Regions from separate parts of the Rhizobium skierniewicense Ch11 genome, predicted to be linked through region 2. Evidence: riboswitches for the same ligand, from Rfam matches in the RefSeq annotation. Region 2 holds a riboswitch; each other region holds the start of a gene.
What was found. A riboswitch is a leader RNA that binds a small molecule or an ion and turns the genes downstream of it on or off. The one in region 2 is predicted to bind cobalamin.
Positions count from the first base shown of each region.

Region 1: another riboswitch for cobalamin. It lies ahead of EKM04_RS06880 (CbtB domain-containing protein); the one in region 2 lies ahead of EKM04_RS02040 (DUF1636 family protein).
Region 3: another riboswitch for cobalamin. It lies ahead of EKM04_RS12505 (ABC transporter substrate-binding protein); the one in region 2 lies ahead of EKM04_RS02040 (DUF1636 family protein).
Region 4: another riboswitch for cobalamin. It lies ahead of bluB (5,6-dimethylbenzimidazole synthase); the one in region 2 lies ahead of EKM04_RS02040 (DUF1636 family protein).

Region 1 is NZ_RXPG01000007.1:8,482-13,090, forward strand. Features, by position in the region: gene EKM04_RS06875 (cytochrome c) at 1-897, shown strand, start outside; cobalamin riboswitch at 927-1,133, shown strand; gene EKM04_RS06880 (CbtB domain-containing protein) at 1,283-1,465, shown strand; gene EKM04_RS06885 (CbtA family protein) at 1,479-2,192, shown strand; gene EKM04_RS06890 (hypothetical protein) at 2,194-2,523, shown strand; gene EKM04_RS06895 (hypothetical protein) at 2,860-3,156, opposite strand; gene EKM04_RS06900 (GNAT family N-acetyltransferase) at 3,579-4,067, opposite strand; gene EKM04_RS06905 (TetR/AcrR family transcriptional regulator) at 4,340-4,609, opposite strand, start outside.
Region 2 is NZ_RXPG01000003.1:77,041-81,649, forward strand. Features, by position in the region: gene EKM04_RS02030 (cobyric acid synthase) at 1-864, opposite strand, end outside; gene cobO (cob(I)yrinic acid a,c-diamide adenosyltransferase) at 868-1,485, opposite strand; cobalamin riboswitch at 1,591-1,801, shown strand; gene EKM04_RS02040 (DUF1636 family protein) at 1,919-2,344, shown strand; gene cobW (cobalamin biosynthesis protein CobW) at 2,338-3,375, shown strand; gene cobN (cobaltochelatase subunit CobN) at 3,379-4,609, shown strand, end outside.
Region 3 is NZ_RXPG01000015.1:17,890-22,498, reverse strand. Features, by position in the region: gene EKM04_RS12510 (FecCD family ABC transporter permease) at 1-814, opposite strand, end outside; gene EKM04_RS12505 (ABC transporter substrate-binding protein) at 818-1,849, opposite strand; cobalamin riboswitch at 2,037-2,265, opposite strand; gene EKM04_RS12500 (glucose/quinate/shikimate family membrane-bound PQQ-dependent dehydrogenase) at 2,420-4,609, opposite strand, start outside.
Region 4 is NZ_RXPG01000005.1:255,702-260,310, reverse strand. Features, by position in the region: gene EKM04_RS04675 (NADP-dependent malic enzyme) at 1-529, shown strand, start outside; gene EKM04_RS04670 (DUF2865 domain-containing protein) at 678-1,802, shown strand; gene bluB (5,6-dimethylbenzimidazole synthase) at 1,810-2,496, opposite strand; cobalamin riboswitch at 2,569-2,750, opposite strand; gene EKM04_RS04660 (hypothetical protein) at 2,843-3,034, shown strand; gene EKM04_RS04655 (phospholipase D family protein) at 3,138-4,609, shown strand, end outside.

The DNA of each region.
Region 1 (4,609 bases), on a different contig from region 2:
CTGGCGGGCGGTGCTGTTGTTGCCGGGGCCGCAGGGTTGGGCATCTTCCTGTGGGTCACAGCGCCGGAGCGCCAGTCGCCGAGCCACTGGGCCAATCTGGGCGAACCCAACCTTGCCAATGGTGAAACGCTGTTCTGGGCGGGCGGCTGCGCAAGCTGTCACGCCGCGCCAAATGCCACCGGCGATGCGCTGAAGACGCTGTCCGGCGGCCAGGCGCTGCCAAGCCCCTTCGGCACGTTCCACATGCCCAATATCTCTCCCGATCCGCAGCATGGCATCGGTAGCTGGACCGTCGCGCAGTTCGGTGATGCCATGACGCGCGGTGTCGGCAAGAACGGCGAACATCTCTATCCGTCCTTTCCCTATGCGTCCTATGCGCGGATGACGCCGCCTGACATCAACGACCTCTTCGCGTATCTCAAGACCCTGCCTGCCAGCAGCAATGACGCGCCCGGCCATGACCTGCCGTTCCCCTTCAATATCCGCCTCAGCCTCGGTGGTTGGAAGTTCCTGTATTTCGACAAGGGTCAGCCACGGGTCGAGCTTGCCAATGCAGATGCGGCCGTCGTGCGCGGCCAATATCTGGTGGAAGGCCCCGGCCATTGCGGCGAGTGCCATACCCCGCGCGATGCGCTGGGCGGGTTCGTGAAAGATCAATGGCTGGCGGGTGGCCCCAACCCCGAAGGCGAGGGGCGCATCCCAAATATCACCCCCGGTTCCCAGACCATCGGCGCGTGGACGCAGGCCGATATCGCCAGCTATCTGGAAACGGGCTTCACGCCGGACTTCGACAGCGCCGGTGGCTCCATGGTCAAGGTCCAGCAGAACATGGCGCGGCTTTCGGCCGAAGATCGCAATGCCATCGCCGCCTATCTCAAGGCCGTTCCGTCGCGGTAAATTCCCATTGACTCAAACACCCGCGCGCCGGATAACGGTTGTGTGATGGTCTTTCCGGGTTCGCCCGGAAAGTGAAAAGGGAACACGATAGGGGCCAATGCCTTGATTCGTGGCTGCCCCCGCAACTGTGAGCGGTGAGCGCGAAAACGAAAAGCCACTGGCATGAACGTGTCGGGAAGGTGTTTTCAGCGTTTTGACCCGTGAGCCAGGAGACCTGCCATTGCGTGAAGTGTCGTCAATACCGGCGGGGTGTCCGGGTAAGCACGGTTGGCAGGTCGGTTCGTCCGGCCCTGAAAACCATGTGTCTGTTTTCCCCGTGGTGAATGTTGAAGCGGTCGCGGGCGTTTGATCGCAATAGCGCCCACCCGCACAGGAAAGGGTCACCATGTCTATCCAGCAGAACACGGCTACATCAGCCGTATCAACCAAAACATCGAAGATTGCACAGTCGTTGACAGCCGCAGCTCTTGGCCTGTTCATCGTCGGTTTCGTAGGCTTCTCGCATGTCGAAGCCATGCACAATGCGGCGCATGATACGCGCCACGCCAATGCCTTCCCGTGCCATTGAGGGGAGGAAACCCATGCCATTTTTCCGCAATATCGTGTTCACCGCCATCCTGGTGGGGCTGATTGCAGGTCTTGCCGTCAGCGCCCTGCAGGCTGTCGGCACGACGCCGCTCATCCTTCAGGCCGAAACCTATGAAAATGCCGGTGGCGACGCCGCACCCGCCCATAGCCACGATGCCGCAACGCCTGCGGATCATCACCATGACGCCGAAGCCTGGACGCCAGCCGACGGTTTCGAGCGCAACGCCTATACCCTTGCTGCCAATGTGCTGACAGCCATCGGTTATGCGCTGGTATTGACGGCGCTTATCTCGTTGCGCGGCTCCGAAGGTGGCTGGCGTGAGGGGCTGTTCTGGGGTCTTGCAGGCTTTGCTACAGTGATGCTGGCGCCCATGATTGGCCTGCCGCCGGAACTGCCGGGAAGCCCCGCCGCTCCACTCGAGGCACGGCAGATCTGGTGGATTGCGACCGTTGCGGCAACGGCTGGCGGCATTGCCCTGCTGGCCTTCAAACGCAACGAACCATGGGCCATCATCCTTGCGGTGGCGCTCATCGTTGCGCCGCACATCGTTGGTGCGCCTCTGCCGCCGGAGGGTGAACATGCACTGGCGCCTCTGCCGCTGGAGCGTCGTTTCGTGGTGCTCGCCACCGTCACCAGCTTTGTGTTCTGGCTCATCCTTGGCTCACTCAGCGGCCTGTTCCTCAAGCGCTTCGAGACTGCCCGCTAACATGCCCCAACGTGGTGAAAACGCAGAGGAATGGAGCGATGAACTCGACGCCCTGCGTTTTTCCGTTCCCGGTCATGGCGCGCCCTGCGCCATGCATCGGCTGGCCTTCAGGGCGCTTCTGGCAGAGGAACCGGGCCGGGAGGCCTGCCTCGCATTCTTCGCGGAAAACAGCGACGCCTTCTTGAGCGCCGCCACAGCCAAGATCGCCCGTCTCGCGCTACCCTTCAACCGCAGCCTGCACATCAACAGCCGCGATGTCAGACGCGCAATAGCGGGCGACGTGGTTGAGGGGACCGCCCGCGCGTGCGTCGTGCTGGATCGGCTTCGGTGAGGCCGTCTTCAGCGCCGATAGAATGTGACGTGGCAGAGGACGTCCTCACAGCACACGACAGAATTCGTAGCTCAACCCCCTCTGTCCTCCCGGACATCTCCCCCACAAGGAGGGAGATTGGCTGGGCGCTCGCTCACCCATTCTATCTGGCGCATTTAAGATGTGGAGAGTCAACCGCGAGTCGATCTCCCCACCTGTGGGGGAGATGTCCGGCAGGACAGAGGGGGTAAGCCACACCCACTGCCATATCAACCGGTTCCCCACGCGCACGCTGCCTTGCGGGCCGCATCACCAAGGGACCCGAATCGCAGCCAGAATAACGACATCCATTCGGTTCTATGGCCGCGTCAGATCCCGCTCGACTTTCATCTCGGCCATTCGGTCATCCAGCCTGCGCAGGCGCTCAAGGCTTGGAAGGCCCGGCTCGTGGCGCGTTACCGTGTCCGGAGGCAATAGCGTGTAGGGCTGTGGCTCTTTCCACAGCGGCGGATTGGTCTTGCGCAAATGATGCAGGTAAAGTGCCGCAAAGCCCAGCGCGAAGACGCAGGGCATGTAGATCGCGAGCACCTTCACCTGATCGGACATCATGCGGAAGGTATGTAAGAGATCGGCAAAGAAGCTGTAGGATTCCATCGCATTTCCCCATTGGCCGCGGTGCCCGCGCGAACGATGCGCAGCAACCGGCCATCCTGTCGAAACGGGAGATCGACCACCGGAGGAAACGGACCTCTGGTGGCCGGGGAGTTAGAAAGCCGCCATAGAACGACCGCCCTGACCTTTAGGCTTGCGCCTTGAACATACGTCAGGACCTCCCCAGCCATATGAGAAGCGGAGGAGTTGCATATAGCAACAATAGACCGCCTCAGCCACAAAACTTATGGCTGAGGGGTGTCATCACGGTCGACACCGACCGTCTATGGAGGGGTTTCTATGCCCCAAGACCGGTCCGTTACGTCCGGTTTCGCTGCAACCATAGCGAAAGTTGCGCGATTGGGAAATAGCTAGATTTCGCATGGGGCATGCCACCCGCAGCGGGGCCGCACAGGATTTCGGGTTTACGCCAGTGCCTGCATGAAGCGCATGCCGGTGACGGGACGTGGCACGAAGTCCATGTTTTCGTAGAACTTATGCGCAGCGAAATTGCCGGTGGCTGCACCAACGGACAGGAAGTCGCAGCCGCAGCGCTTGGCCACATCGCGTGCGCGCCCCACCAGATGCTGGCCAGTTCCATGGCCCCGGTGGCCATCACGCACGAACAAATGGTGCAGTTCCATGCCGCGCCTGCCTTCCTGCGCCCGGTAGAGGGGCACGAGAATGGCGTAACCGATGAGCTCGCCCTCGGCCTCGGCCACCAGCGCCGTGATCCAGGGGACATGGCCAAACAGATCGCGTTCCAGCTTCGCAGCCGTAATCGCCGCCGCATCGCCATGATGGCTGGCCAGAAGCGTGATCATCTCGTTCAGTTCAGGCAGATCGGCCTTGCGTGCACCACGAATGGTCACGACGGGCGGTCTGGGCAGTGTCAGAAGGCTGTCTTCATTCATCATCTCGTCCTTCGGGTTCTTGGTGGAGTGCCGTCAGGACGCTTGAGAACAACAAAGCCGCCTGACGGCGGCTCGTTGACAAACTGATCTGTCGAGCCGCCCTTAAAGGAAGGCCCAAAAATACGTGCAGGACATGGGTGCGCGTGCGTTGATCATGGCGCGATTGATGCGCTGGAATGGGAGGCCTGTCAAGATGTATTTGGATCGGGGTGTCTGTCGATGCGCGTATCGGCGCTTGAAGCCGCAGGGCGGATGCCTTGAGCCGGCATTGTTCAGACTGCCGCCAATCGCCCCCGAACCTGCTCTATAGCACGTTGAAAGACGACTGGATCGTCAAACGCGCGCGAAAGAACGATTGCGCCTTGTATGGACAGCACGGCGTCTTCGGCGAGGGTGCGGGCTTGGAGGTCATCCCTGCCTTGCCGCACAAGAGCCGATTGTAGGGCATCGACCCAATGGACGAAATAGCCGCGGATGGCTTGCGAGAAGCGGTCTCGCGTGTTGGAAACAGCCAGGGCACCGACGAGGCAAACGCGGCTCCC
Region 2 (4,609 bases):
CTGGCCGGGGCGTATGCGCAAAAGCTCCACATCCGGTTCCGCTTCCAGAGGATCAAGATCATCGAAGTTGGAGATGTGCGGCAGGATGGGAACCGCGATGCGGATTTTTGCGTCGGGTTTGCGCTGTCCGGGTGCGGTCAACCCCAGCGCATCTTCGGCAGGCAGGCGGCAGGCATCGGCAAAATGCGGCAGAAGGCCTATGCCGTGCCAACCGGTTTTGTCTGCAATGATGCGCATGCCGTCATCAAACAGGCTTGGGTCGCCTCTGAAACGGTTGACGATAAAGCCTTGGATCATCGCGGCATCGTCTGCATCCAGAACCGTTTTCGTCCCAACGAGGCTGGCGATGACGCCGCCGCGATCTATATCGCCGATCAGGATGACCGGAACGTCGGCTGCGCGGGCAAAGCCCATATTGGCGATGTCGTTTGCGCGAAGATTGACCTCCGACGCACTGCCTGCACCTTCGACCAGAATGAGGTCGGCCTGAGATTTCAGGTGCTCGAAACTTTCCAGCACACGCGGCATCAGCCCCGCCTTCATGTGCTGGTAATCCGCCGCCTTGGCGTTGCCGATGACCTTACCCTGCACGACGATCTGCGCACCGGTTTCACTCTGTGGCTTCAGCAGCACCGGGTTCATGTGGACCGAAAGCGGAACGCCTGCGGCACGCGCTTGCAAGGCTTGTGCGCGGCCGATTTCGCCGCCATCCGCGGTGACTGCGGCGTTGTTGGACATGTTTTGCGGTTTGAACGGCATGACGGATAGGCCACGGCGCACGAAGGCACGGGCCAGACCCGCCACCATCAGCGACTTGCCGACATCCGAGCCGGTTCCCTGGAACATCAAGACGCGTGCTGTCATGGATTAGAACTCTATGCCCGACTGTGCCTTCACGCCTGCCTTGAAATGGTGTTTTACCAGCGTCATTTCGGTCACCATATCGGCGGCATCGATCAGGGGTTGCTTGGCATTGCGCCCGGTGACGATGACATGCAAGCCTTCGCGCCGGTTCTGGAGGGTCTCTAGAACCTCTTCCAGCGGCAGATAATCATAACGCAACGCGATGTTGAGTTCATCGAGAACCACAAGACCGATGGTTTCGTCGGCCATCAGCACCTTGGCTTCTTCCCATGCCTTGGATGCGGCAGCGATGTCCCGTTTCAGATCTTGAGTGTCCCACGTGAAACCTTCGCCCATGGTCCGCCATTCGACGCGATCTCCGAACAGAGCCAAAGCGCCCTGCTCTCCGGTGGACCATGCGCCCTTGATGAATTGCACGATGCCGACACGTCTGCCGGTGCCGAGCATACGCAGAGCAAGCCCGAAAGCGGCGGTGGACTTGCCTTTTCCGGGGCCGGTGTTGATCATCAGCAGGCCTTTTTCGATCGTCTTTTCCGAGACCTCAGCATCCTGAACTACCTTTCGATTGACCATTTTGGCCCGGTGGCGTTCTGCTTCGCTGTCGCTGATGTCACGGGTCATGGCGGTTCATCCTTCCGGGTATCGTGCTTTTCGAAGCGGCGACTATAGCCAAAACGCATGCGCGAGCAATGATGCGTGGCATTGACACTCAAGCATCGCAGGGCCTAAGGGTTAGGGACTGACGGTCTTTTTCCGGCAACGGGAAAAGCTAAGAGGGAACACGGTACAGTTTGCTATGCAAACCAATCCGTGGCTGCCCCCGCAACTGTAAGCGGTGAGCCCGCGCCGGAAAGCCACTGGACATCACAGTCCGGGAAGGCGGCGCAAGGGCGTACAAACCGCGAGCCAGGAGACCTGCCGTTTCAGGAAAAACGTCTGCCGGGCGGGGTGCTCCGGTCAGTCGGTTGTTCGAACAAGGGCTGTGCGTGTCGCCGCATGCTGTTTTTCGATATCCGCACCCCAGGACTATTTTGAAGGCGCGGAAAGCAGAATTTTGGATATTACATCAACATCGCCCAGCGTGAATGACAGAGCAGATCGCGAGACCGCGCCCGGTGTCGTTGTGTACGTCTGCCGCAGCTGCCGGTCCGAAGCCGATCCGAATGCGGACCCGCGTCCCGGTGCGACACTTGCGCAGGCGGCCATTGATCTGGGGCGGGCAGAGGGTGTCGATATCCGCAGCGTCAATTGCCTTGCCAATTGCAAGCGCGGTCTGAGTGCCGCCATGCGCAGCGCCGATGGCTGGTCGTATATGTTCGGATCGCTCGGTGAAGACGATGCCGCCGATCTTGTGGTTGGTGCGCGTCTTTTGTCGCAGGCAACAGATGGCCTGATGCCGTGGCGTGGGCGACCCGATAGTTTGAAGCGCGGCCTTGTTGCCCGCATTCCCCCTTTGCATTTCACCGAGGAGACATCATGACCACGCTCAACCGCGTTCCCTGCACCATCATCACCGGATTTCTGGGCGCTGGAAAAACCACCTTGCTGCGGGGCCTTCTCGAAAAGCTGGATGGCAAGCGTCTCGCCATCATTGTCAATGAGTTCGGCGATGTCGGCATTGATGGTGAAATCCTCAAAGGTTGCGGCATCGAAAGCTGCCCGGAAGACAACATCGTGGAACTGGCCAATGGCTGCATCTGCTGCACGGTAGCCGATGACTTCCAGCCTGCCATCGAGCAGATTCTCAGCCGCGAGCCACGCGTCGAGCATATTCTGATCGAAACATCAGGTCTCGCGCTGCCCAAGCCGTTGGTGCAGGCTTTTCAGTGGCCAGCGATCAAAAGCCGGGTGACGGTGGATGCGGTCGTGGCCGTGGCCGATGGTGCCGCCCTTGCAGACGGCATGGTATCGCATGATCTGGAAGCACTGGCTGCTCAGCGCCAGAATGATGAGGCGCTGGACCACGACGATCCTGTCGAAGAGGTGTTTGAGGACCAGATTGCCTGCGCCGATCTGATTGTTCTCACCAAGGGTGATCTGCTCGATGCCGCCGGGTTGGAGCGGGCCAAGGCGCATATCAACGCGCATCTTTCCAAGGCCGCCAAGATTATCGTGGCCGCCAATGGTGTGATTGATCCGGCTGTGCTGATCGGTCTTGGACTCGCGGTGGAAGAAGATATCGACAACCGACACACCCATCACGACGATGAAGAAGACCACGATCATGACGAGTTCGACAGCTTTGTTGTGGAACTGGATGCGGTAACGGACGCAGACGCGCTTGCTGCGCGTATTTCCGAAACAGCGGCCTCTGAAAATGTTCTGCGCATAAAAGGGTTTGTCGAGGTGTCTGCCAAGCCGATGCGGTTGCAGGTGCAGGCGGTCGGCTCACGCGTCAATCATTATTTCGACCGTCCGTGGGCAACGGGAGAAGTGCGCCGCAGCCGTCTGGTCGTGATTGGTGAAAAGGGTCTCGACCGCGCGAAAATCGAGCGGATGCTGGCTGCCTGATCCATGCACATCCTCGCCACCACATCTTCGTCTCTGGACGACCTGATCGAGCCGGTTGATCTCAATCAGGGCAAGGCTGATGTGGTGGTGATGTCCTTTTCGGCCAGCGATCTTGGAGGTCTGGAGCGTGCGTGGCAGCGAAGCACGGATGGTTCGGTGTCATTCGTGTCCGAAAATCTTTTCGAGCTGCGGCATCCCATGTCTGTCGATCTGTGGCTCGAGAAGACCGCAGAACATGCAAAGTTGATCCTTATCCGGATTCTCGGTGGTGCCGACCGTTGGCGTTATGGCGTCGATGAGCTTGCCAGAATGGCGAGACGACGCGGTATCAAGCTGGTGCTTCTGCCGGGAGAATGCAGCGAGCGTGACGATAAACTGGAAGCGGCATCCACGGTCGATCTGCCGACGCAGGCCAAGATCCTGTCGTTCTTTCGCCAAGGTGGGCCTCAGAATATGGACCGCGTGGCGAAAGGACTTGCGGCTTTTGCGCAAGGCGCCACCTGGCCAGACATCGAAGCGGAGCCCCTGCCGAAAACCGGGTTCTACCGACCCGGCGAGGGTGTTGTCGATCTTTCAGAGGCGCTGAGTGGATTTTCAGACGACGCGCCTCTGCTGCCGATCCTGTTCTATCGTTCCATGCTGATGGCCGCTGACGTCGCTCCCATTGACGCGCTATATGGGACCTTACGTCAGCGTGGATTCGCCCCGCTTCCGATCCTCGTCGGCGGTTTGAAGGATGTGGAAACGATCCGGTTTCTGGAAGAGACACTCGTGCCACTGAAACCGGCGGCGATGATTGCGGCGACTGCCTTTGCCAGCCATGTCGATAGAGAGGGCCATAGCCTGTTCGACCGGCTGGGCGTAGCGACGTTTCAGGTTATCATGGCCACCACGCGTCGCGATGGCTGGGCGGACAATGTGCGGGGCCTCAATCCGTCTGATCTCGCCATGCATGTGGTGCTGCCAGAGCTGGATGGCCGGATTCTGGCCGGCGCCATCTCCTTCAAGCAGCCCGACCCTGACGGGGGTCGCGGGCTCGTCCATTGTCCAGAAGCCGATCGCGTCAACCAGGTTGCGGACCGCATTTCAGCTTTCCTGCGGCTGAAGCATACGGCGCCATCGCAGCGTCGAATTGTCATCCTGATGCCGGATTATCCCGGTGCCGCACCGGGACGCACGGGTTATGCGGTGGGTCTGGATGTTCCCCAGAGTGTGCTGGAGATGCTGCGCGATC
Region 3 (4,609 bases), on a different contig from region 2:
GAATGACGAGGCCGATAAAACCGATGGAACCGACAATGCTGACCATGATGGCGGTCATCAAAGCGCAGATCCCGGTGAGAACGATATAGACCCGGCGCACCGGTATGCCGAGGGATGCCGCGGACTCCGAGCCGAATGTGAAAGCATCCAGCGCACGGGCATACCACAGACAGACGACGAAACCTCCCAGAGCGACAGGCAGGGCCAGCCAGACATCCGGCCAACGGACGCCCGACAGGTTGCCCAGCAGCCAGAACATGATGCCGCGCGCCTGTTCGGCATTGGCTGCCTTGGTGACGATGAAGGAGGTGATGGCGTTGAAAAGCTGTGAACCGGCAACCCCTGCCAGAATAATGGCGCTGTTACCGCTGCCCGCTCGCAACGCCAGGAGACTGACCAGCGCAAACGCCACCAGAGCGCCGAGAAACGCGCCGAGCGGCATGGTCAGCATACCGGCACCAAAGCCCAGAATGGCCACCCCGACTGCGCCGGTCGACGCACCGGCAGAAATGCCGAGAATGTAGGGATCGGCCAGCGGGTTGCGCAAAAGCGCTTGAAGCACCACCCCCGACAGCGCAAGGGCAGCACCGCAACAGGCCGCGACCACCGCCCGGCTCAGCCGGTAATTCCAGATGATACCTTCGTCGATCGCATCAAGAGGATAGCCCGCATGGAACACACGGTTTGCCACCGTCTTGGCAACGACATCCAGTGGGATGGATGTTTCGCCAACGGCGGCACCGAGCCAGAGCGCCAGAGCTAATAACCCAACCGCCAAAAGGACGGTGCGGGTCAGGGTGAAACAAGCGCTCATGGCTTACTTGGACAGTCCAAGCTGGACGACGGCGTCGGCCAGAATTTCGATGCCTTCTATGGTGCGGATGGTCGGGTTCATGGCCTGCGCGTCCATGACGACAACGTGGCCCTGCCTGACCGCTGGCATGAGGCTTGTGACCGGGTCTTCTCTCAGGAATGTCTGCTTGACGACGACGTCGTCGGCCGGGTAGCGCTTGCGGTCCATCTTGCCGGCAACGATGAGCGTCGGCTGCGACTTTGCGATGGTTTCCCACCCGACCGTCGGCCATTCCTCTTCGCTTTCGATGACATTCCTGATGCCCAGTGCCGACATGATGTAGCCGGGGGCACCATTCTTGCCCGCGACATAGGGGTCGATATCCAACTCTGCGCTGGAGAACCAGAAGACGGCAGAGAGCTTGCCGTCTACGGACGCGATTTTCTTGCGCGCTACCTCTTCGCGGGCCTTCAGATCAGCCACCAGCTTTTCGCCCTTGTCCTGCACGTTGAAGATTTGCGCGAGATCGGTCACTTCCTGATAGATCAGGTCCATGGTGAAGGCGTTGTGGCGAACCCCGTCGCCGCCGCTGGAATTGTCCTTACCCGTGCAATCGGCAGGTGAGATATAGACCGGTATCTTCAGTTCTTCGAACTGCTCGGGCTTACCGACCACACCTTCAGGGCCAATATGCCACTGGAATTGTGCCGTCACCAGATCGGGTTTCTTGGCCAAAACACTCTCAAAGCTCGGATCATTATCCGCCAAACGGTCAATCCTGGCATTGGCCTCCTCGTAACCTTTCAGGACGGGGCCGATCCAGACCGCGGTTCCGACAACCTTATCGGCAAGGCCGAGCATATAAAGAATTTCCGTGGTGCTCTGTCCGACAGATACCGTACGCTCCGGCGCATGCGTGAACGTCACGTCGCGGCCGCAATTCTTGAGCGTCAGTGGATAACGCGTCTCGGCCGCTTGCGCGGCGGGCAACCATGCGCTGAACGCGCTGACGGCCATTGCCGCAGCACACATCGTCTGTCTGAAATGGAATGTCATTTTCGATAGTCCCCGATCGTCATGGGCGCCACAAAGGCAGCCGTATGTGAACATGCTTAGACAGTCAGTCCGCAACGACGCGACACTGGGGCTGTCTGAAACCGGGACATGGAAGATGGAATAAGGCGCTGGGCAGCGCTTGATGCAATCACGACGTCTCCTGCTCCGGGCATCCCCGCCCGTGAATTGGAATGAACTTACGACGGCAGGTCTCCTGGCTCATGGATTTGCGTCTTCACCCGACCTTCCCGCGATATCGCTTCGCAGTGGCATGACGCTTTTCAAGAAAAACGCCAATGGGTTCGACAATCCGCTCACAGTTGCGGGGGCAGCCACGGCATCGGACCGAAATCCTCACCGTATTCCCTATTATTCCTCACGATTGCTCGCTCGAAACCGTCTCGACCAGATAGACGGAATGCCAAGATGCCGTCAAGCATTCGTTTTGTTATGTTATTACATAATCCGTTTCAAGAGAATACTTTTGTGATGTGTCCAGTTGCCAGCGCCCAACAGGCAAAAGGCCGGGAATGTCTTCCCGGCCTTCGTTATCGAACTGACTTTGGATGCTCAAGGCAGCGTGTAGGCGATGACATAGTCACCGGGTTTTGTGCCCACTGAGCCGTGACCACCCGCGACCATGACGACATATTGCTTGCCGTTCTCCATCGCATAGGTCATCGGCGTCGCCTGGCCACCAGCGGGAAGACGTCCTTCCCAGAGCTGTTTGCCGGAGGTGAGATCGTAGGCACGCAGATAGTTATCGACAGCGGCACTGAGAAACGCCACGCCACCCTTGGTAATCATCGGTCCGCCGATGCCGGGCACACCAACCTTGAAGGGCAGTGGAAGTGGCGTCATATCGTAAACGGTACCGTTCTTGTGCTTGTAGGCAACGTCACCCGTGCGCAGATCGGCGCCTGCGACGTAACCCCATGGCGGCGCCTGGCATGGAATGCCGAGCGGCCCGAGGAATGGTCCCATCAACACGCCATAGGGTGCTCCGTCGTTGCGGTTGAGGCCCTGCTCGCTGCCTTTCTCATCCTGACCCTTGGGCGGAATCTGCGCGCGAGGCACAAGCTGTGACGTAAAGGCCAGATAGGTCGGCATACCAAACATGACCTGACGCTCAGGATCGACGGCCACGGAACCCCAGTTGAAAGTGCCAAAGTTGCCGGGGTAGATCAGGGATCCGTTCAGCGACGGCGGCGTATAGCGACCTTCGTAATTCAGCTGGTGGAACTTGATACGGCATGCCAGCTGGTCGAACATGGACACGCCCCACATGTTCTTTTCGACCAAAGGCTCGGGCTTGAAGGACAACGCAGATGTCGGCTGTGTCGGCGCGCTGAAATCTTCAGGAATGGCACCGCCGGGTGCTTTCTCTTCCGTCACGGCCAGGATCGGCTCACCCGTGCGTCTATCGAGGACGTAAATGTCGCCCTGCTTGGTCGGCCCGACCAGTGCAGGAACAGTCTGACCGTCCTTTTTGGTGATGTCGAGCAGAACAGGCTGCGCTGGAACGTCCATGTCCCAGAGGTCGTGATGCACGGTCTGGCGCACCCAGCGATCTTGTCCCGTGTTGATATCCAGAGCGACGATCGACGACGAGTATTTCTCAACGCTTTCGCTGCGGCCCATGCCCAACTGGTCGGGAACCTGGTTGCCGAGCGGAATGTAGACGAGACCGAGCGCTTCATCGACGCTGAACACCGACCAGCTGTTGGGCGAGTTCGTCGTATAGGTCTGGCCCGGCTGCAAAGGCTGCGTCTGCGTCGGGTTTCCCGAGTCCCAGTTCCAGATCAACGCGCCTGTATTGACGTCGAACGCTCTGATGACGCCGGACTGTTCCTGGGTGGAGTAGTTGTCGTTGACCGCACCACCGATGATGATCTTGTTGTCGACGATGACAGGCGGAGATGTCGAGTAATAGTAGCCAGCCGGATTGTGCTCCATTCCGGATGCAAGTTGCAACGTGCCGTTCTGGGCAAACGAATTGCACACCAGGCCTGTCAACGCGTCCAAGGCAATCAGACGCGCGTCGGAGGTGGGCAGATAGACGCGCTGCGCGCAGGGCGCACCGGCGGGCACGGCAGGGTCGGCATAATAGGTCACACCCCGGCATGTCTGATGCTGACGGTCAGGGTTGAGACCCGCATTCGGATCGTATTTCCACTTTTCCTTGCCTGTGGCGGCATCAATGGCGATTGCCCAATTGTGCGGCGTGCAGAGATAGAGCGAGTTTCCCACTTTTAAGGGAGTCACCTGATAGGTTGTCTCGCCCACGTCCTCGGGCAGCTTTACGTCGCCCGTCCGGTACCGCCAAGCTTCCTTCAGGCCGCTGACATTGTCTGTGTTGATCTGGGCCAAAGGCGAGTACCGCTGACCGTAGGAGGTGCGGCCATATTGGTGCCACTCGTTGTCCGGAACAGCGTTTCCATAGGACGGCGACGCTGTCACGACCTCGGTCGGAAGATCGCCTTCCATATCATGCGGGTCTTGTGTCATGGCAAAAGCAGCAGCACCAACAGAAACCAGAACGGCTGTGAGCAGCGGAACCGCGTTTGCGCCATAGGTCGTGCCGGTTGGACTGGTAAAGCCCAGCGGCTTTCTGATCCAGGGCATCAAAAGCCACATACCCATGACGATAATGAAACCGCCGCGAGGCCCAAGCTGCCACCAGTCAAAGCCGACTTCCCATAGCGCCCATAGCAATGTGGCGATGACGAAGGCGGCATAAAAATGCAGTGCCAGCTTGTT
Region 4 (4,609 bases), on a different contig from region 2:
CAGCTTGCTCATTACCCAGCAGGGCGCAATCTTCCTCACGGACACCTTCGTCAATTACGATCCCACGTCTGAAGACATCGCGGAACTGGCAATCCTGGCGTCCAGGGAAATCAAGCGTTTTGGAATAACACCGAAGATCGCTCTCGTCAGCCACTCGAATTTCGGCTCGCGCGATTCCGAAAGCGCGCGCAAGATGCGCCGCGCCCTTCAGCTGGTGCGCGACACCGCGCCGGAACTGGAAATCGATGGTGAAATGCAGGGCGGCTCGGCGCTGTCGGAAATCCTGCGCAAGCGGGCCATGCCCAATAGTGCTCTGTCGGGGGAAGCGAACCTGCTGGTTTTCCCGAACCTCGATTCGGCCAACATCACCCTCGGCGTCGTGCGCACCATGACCGAGGGTCTGCATGTCGGCCCTATCCTGCTCGGTTCAGCCATGCCCGTCCACATTCTGTCACCAACGGTGACATCGCGTGGTGTGGTCAACATGGCGGCCCTTGCAACAGTTCAGGCTTCACACCCTTCTGTGTAAGTCCGGGTTAACGCAATTTTGAACTGGTTGTTGCCGCTTTGCGGCCCAGCCTTATGTTATCCTGAACGCATATTCGTGGTTTGCATTCGGCTGACGACGATCAACAGGGTATGGCACGCATGTTTACGGGCCGGAAACGGACAGACCATTGATCTCGCGCCGAGGCCGATTGATCGGCACCCTTTCAGCGGTTCTGTTCGCCGTTCCCCTGTACGCGCAGACTAACGACGTCTGCGGTGATCTGCGGGCTGAGTTGAATCAACCCACGCGCATCATGGGAAATACGGCGGAAGTGCGCCGTTATGCAAGCGCGCTGGCCCAGCAGAACATCATCATTCGCCGGATCCGGAACGATATGCGTGGCTATGGCTGCTCCTCTGGCAGCGTGATTGTCTATGGAAATCCGAACGCGCAGCTCTGCGGCGAAATCGGCGATGCGCTGGCGCAGGCTGAAGCTGAACGCGCCATGATTGCAGAAGACCGCGATCGTATGCTGGCCGCACGGCAGGCAGACAACGCCCAAAATAGTCGCCAAAACATCCTGGCCGCTCTCGAAGAAAATGGCTGCTTCGACGAGCAGCCACCGTCCCTGGCCTCGACCGACCCCTCGCAAGACCCCGATATGCGTGGCTCCGGTGATCCGTTCAATCAACCCGATAATTCGGATTACGCCCCCTCGCCGGACATGCCCATGCAAGGTGGCCTGAGAACGCTCTGTGTGCGAACCTGTGACGGCGCGTTCTTCCCGATTTCATCGGATGCGACACCACTGGATTTCCGCGATCAGGCGGCGCAATGTCAGCGCATGTGCCCAGGCACGCAGACGGAATTGTTCTACCACGCGCTGGAGGGCCAGGAGAGTTCGGACATGGTTTCGGCCAAGACCGGCCAGCCCTATGCGTCCATGCCGACGGCCTTTGCCTACCGCAACAACCCCAGTTCAAGCCGCGCACCGTCCTGCAGCTGCAATATGGCAGCCTATCAGGACCAGATGAAAAAGCAGGACGAACAGGCGAAAGCCCCGCAATCCACTGCCTTGCAGAATGGCTCCAGCAGCATCACCACCATCACGTCACCGAAGAGTGACGCCACGACCAAACCCGCTGACAGCAAGACAGACCTCAAGGTCGAGGCGGCACCCGTGCCAGAGCGGGATTATGACCCATCAAAGAACAAGGTTCGCATGGTGGGTCCACAATTCCTGCCCGAGGAGCAAAGCCGCATCGACCTGAAAAACCCCGCACTGGAGGGTGCACAGCCTCAGCAGCAATAGGAGCCCTTCACGTTGCTCCCCAGCGGTCCCGAAACACCAGTTCGTCCAGCGGCAGGCGCTGGCGCCAGCCTTTCACCGCCAGTTCCGGCTCGCCATAGAGCGTCTCGACATGACCGACGCACAGCCATGCGACGATTTCGATGTGCGGCGGTATATCAAGGATGTCGCGGATATCATCGTCGTGGAAGATACTCACCCATCCCACACCAACGCCCTCCGCGCGCGCCGCCAGCCACAGGTTCTGAATAGCGCAAACTGTAGAATACACATCCATGCGCGGATTGTGTGTTCGACCAAGGACGACATCTCCTCCACGCGTCGGATCGCAGGTCACGCAGATCGACAGCGGCGCCTTGCGTATACCTTCCAGCTTCAGGTTGCGGTAAAGCGCCCGCTGCTCTTCCCCGAACATGTCAGAGGCTTCTGCATTGGCACGCGAAAAGGCCTCCCACACGCGCTGCTTCACCTTCCCGTCCGTGACAAGTGTGAAATTCCATGGCTGCATGAACCCGACTGACGGCGCGGCATGTGCAGCTTTCAACAAATTGCCGATCAACTCGTCCGAAAGAGGCTCTGGCAGAAACTGGTCACGCACATCGCGTCGCGTTTCGATGGCGCGGTAGACGGCTTGCTTGTCGGCATCGGAAAATTCCTCAGCTGACACGAGCGCGTGGTCGAAGTCGTCCTGTTGCATCGTCAATCCCCAACAATGCTAGGGTCAGCCGAAAACACGGCTCACCTTCAAAACCTGCCGCTGTCCATGCGGTTCGGTCTATCGCATCAGGCCGGTCTTCTGACTCGGGTTCAACCGCATGTCACCGCCTTCCCGATCATCTCAGTGGCACATGGTCACACGCGTCCCCCTTACAGCGTTGGGCACGTCGCGGATTTTCACCGCATTCCCGATTCTCCTGCCCAAAGGCAAGCACCTGATCGGTGGGTTATGGCTGGCGTCACCCACTAATGCAATCCTCATTTCAAAGCGTGACAGGAACCCAGATACCGCCTGTGCATTCTAGCCTTCATATGATGGAGGAAGCATGATGAATGACGACACGCAACTGCGCGAGAAAATTGGCCAGGATCTCGACACACTTCACAGCAACGAAAGTCCAAAATCCATTTTCGAAATCGCAAATGATTACCTGCTGGGAAATCCAGACCTGAAACGCCTGACGGTCGAGGACATCATCAAGGAAGAAGCCGACAAGCGCGGTATTGAAATCCATTGATTTCAGCAGATATAGTGAGGATGCAACTGATCCGGGTGGCCCTATCGCCGTGAACATAACCATCGCAATCTGTCTACTGGTTGTCGCAATGGTTGTGGCCGCAATGGCATTCGCGTCCCGCCACCGTGATAAGGTCATCGTCAAGATCGCATCCACTGCATTGCCGACGGACGATAATGCGACCTCGCTTGACCGTCACTGGACGGACATAAGCTGTGGACGCGAGGAGCCGAACGCGCTGTCACTCGTGCAATCCAATCTCGGTGCCTTCGCGGCCCGCGTCGGATCTGCACGCGCGGCTGGCCGAAGCCTCGATCTTATGTACTACATGTGGAACGCGGATCTTACCGGCCAGTTGATGATGCGGGAGATCATAGCAGCTGCTGATCGCGGCGTGCGCGTGCGCCTGCTTCTGGATGATCTAGGCGTGTCCATTCCGGACCGTGCCTTTCATGCCATCGACAGCCATCCCAACATCGAACTGCGTCTGTTCAACCCCACCAAAGCGCGGGAAAACGTGTTCCGCCGTGGGTTGGAAATGGTTCTGCGGTTTCGCAGCGTCAACCGGAGAATGCACAACAAGGCATGGATTGCCGATGGCAGGGTCTTGATCGTCGGCGGGCGCAATATCGGAGACGCCTACTTCGATGCAGCGGAACAGGCGAATTTTAGGGATTTCGATGTCATAGCCCATGGCAAATGCTTAGTACAGGCTGAAGAAATCTTCGATGACTACTGGAACAGCGCCGTTGCCGTCCCGGTCAGGTCGCTGCTCGCAAGGCGCCCCAATAAACTTGCCAAACTCCGTCGCAGGATGGACGCGCTGGCGGCCGGAAGCGCGGCACGACCCTATCTAGATCGGGTGGAAAGCCAGCACAATTCCGGCAACTTCCTCAATTCCGACAAGCTGCATTGGGTGGAAACCGTGCAAGTCGTTGCCGATCCGCCGGAGAAAGCGGCCGGCAAGCGCCGTCATGGCCATAACTACCTGATGGAAACGCTGCTGCCCATCATGGACGAAACGACGACCAAGCTGCGGATTACCTCGCCTTACTTCATTCCCGGCCTCAAGGGCGTCGAAACCCTGTCCCGCTTGTCGGCAAATGGCGTTTCGGTTTGCGTCTTGACGAACTCACTCGCGGCAACCGATGTCGCTGCTGTCCACGCCGGATATTCGCGCTACAGACGCCCGCTCCTTATAAACGGCATCAAAATCCATGAGTTGCGCGCGCTTGCCGACCAGAACTCGTCATTTTCCCTTCGCGGTTCAGGCCAGGCCAGCCTGCACACCAAAGCGTTCACGCGTGATGGCGAGATGGGGTTCATCGGATCCCTGAACTTCGACCCACGCTCGATGTCGCTGAACACCGAAATGGGCGTGCTGTTCACGTCGCCCCGGCTCGTCGAGGAAATGGACGCGATCTTCAAAGATGAAATCCGTCAGGAAATGAGCTTTGAGTTGACGCTCAACCAACGTCACAACGTCGTCTGGAATGGCGTCGTAAGAGGCAGGCCGCAACACTATACCAGCGAGCCCTACGCAAGCCTGAGCCGCCGAGCCATGGCCATCGTAAT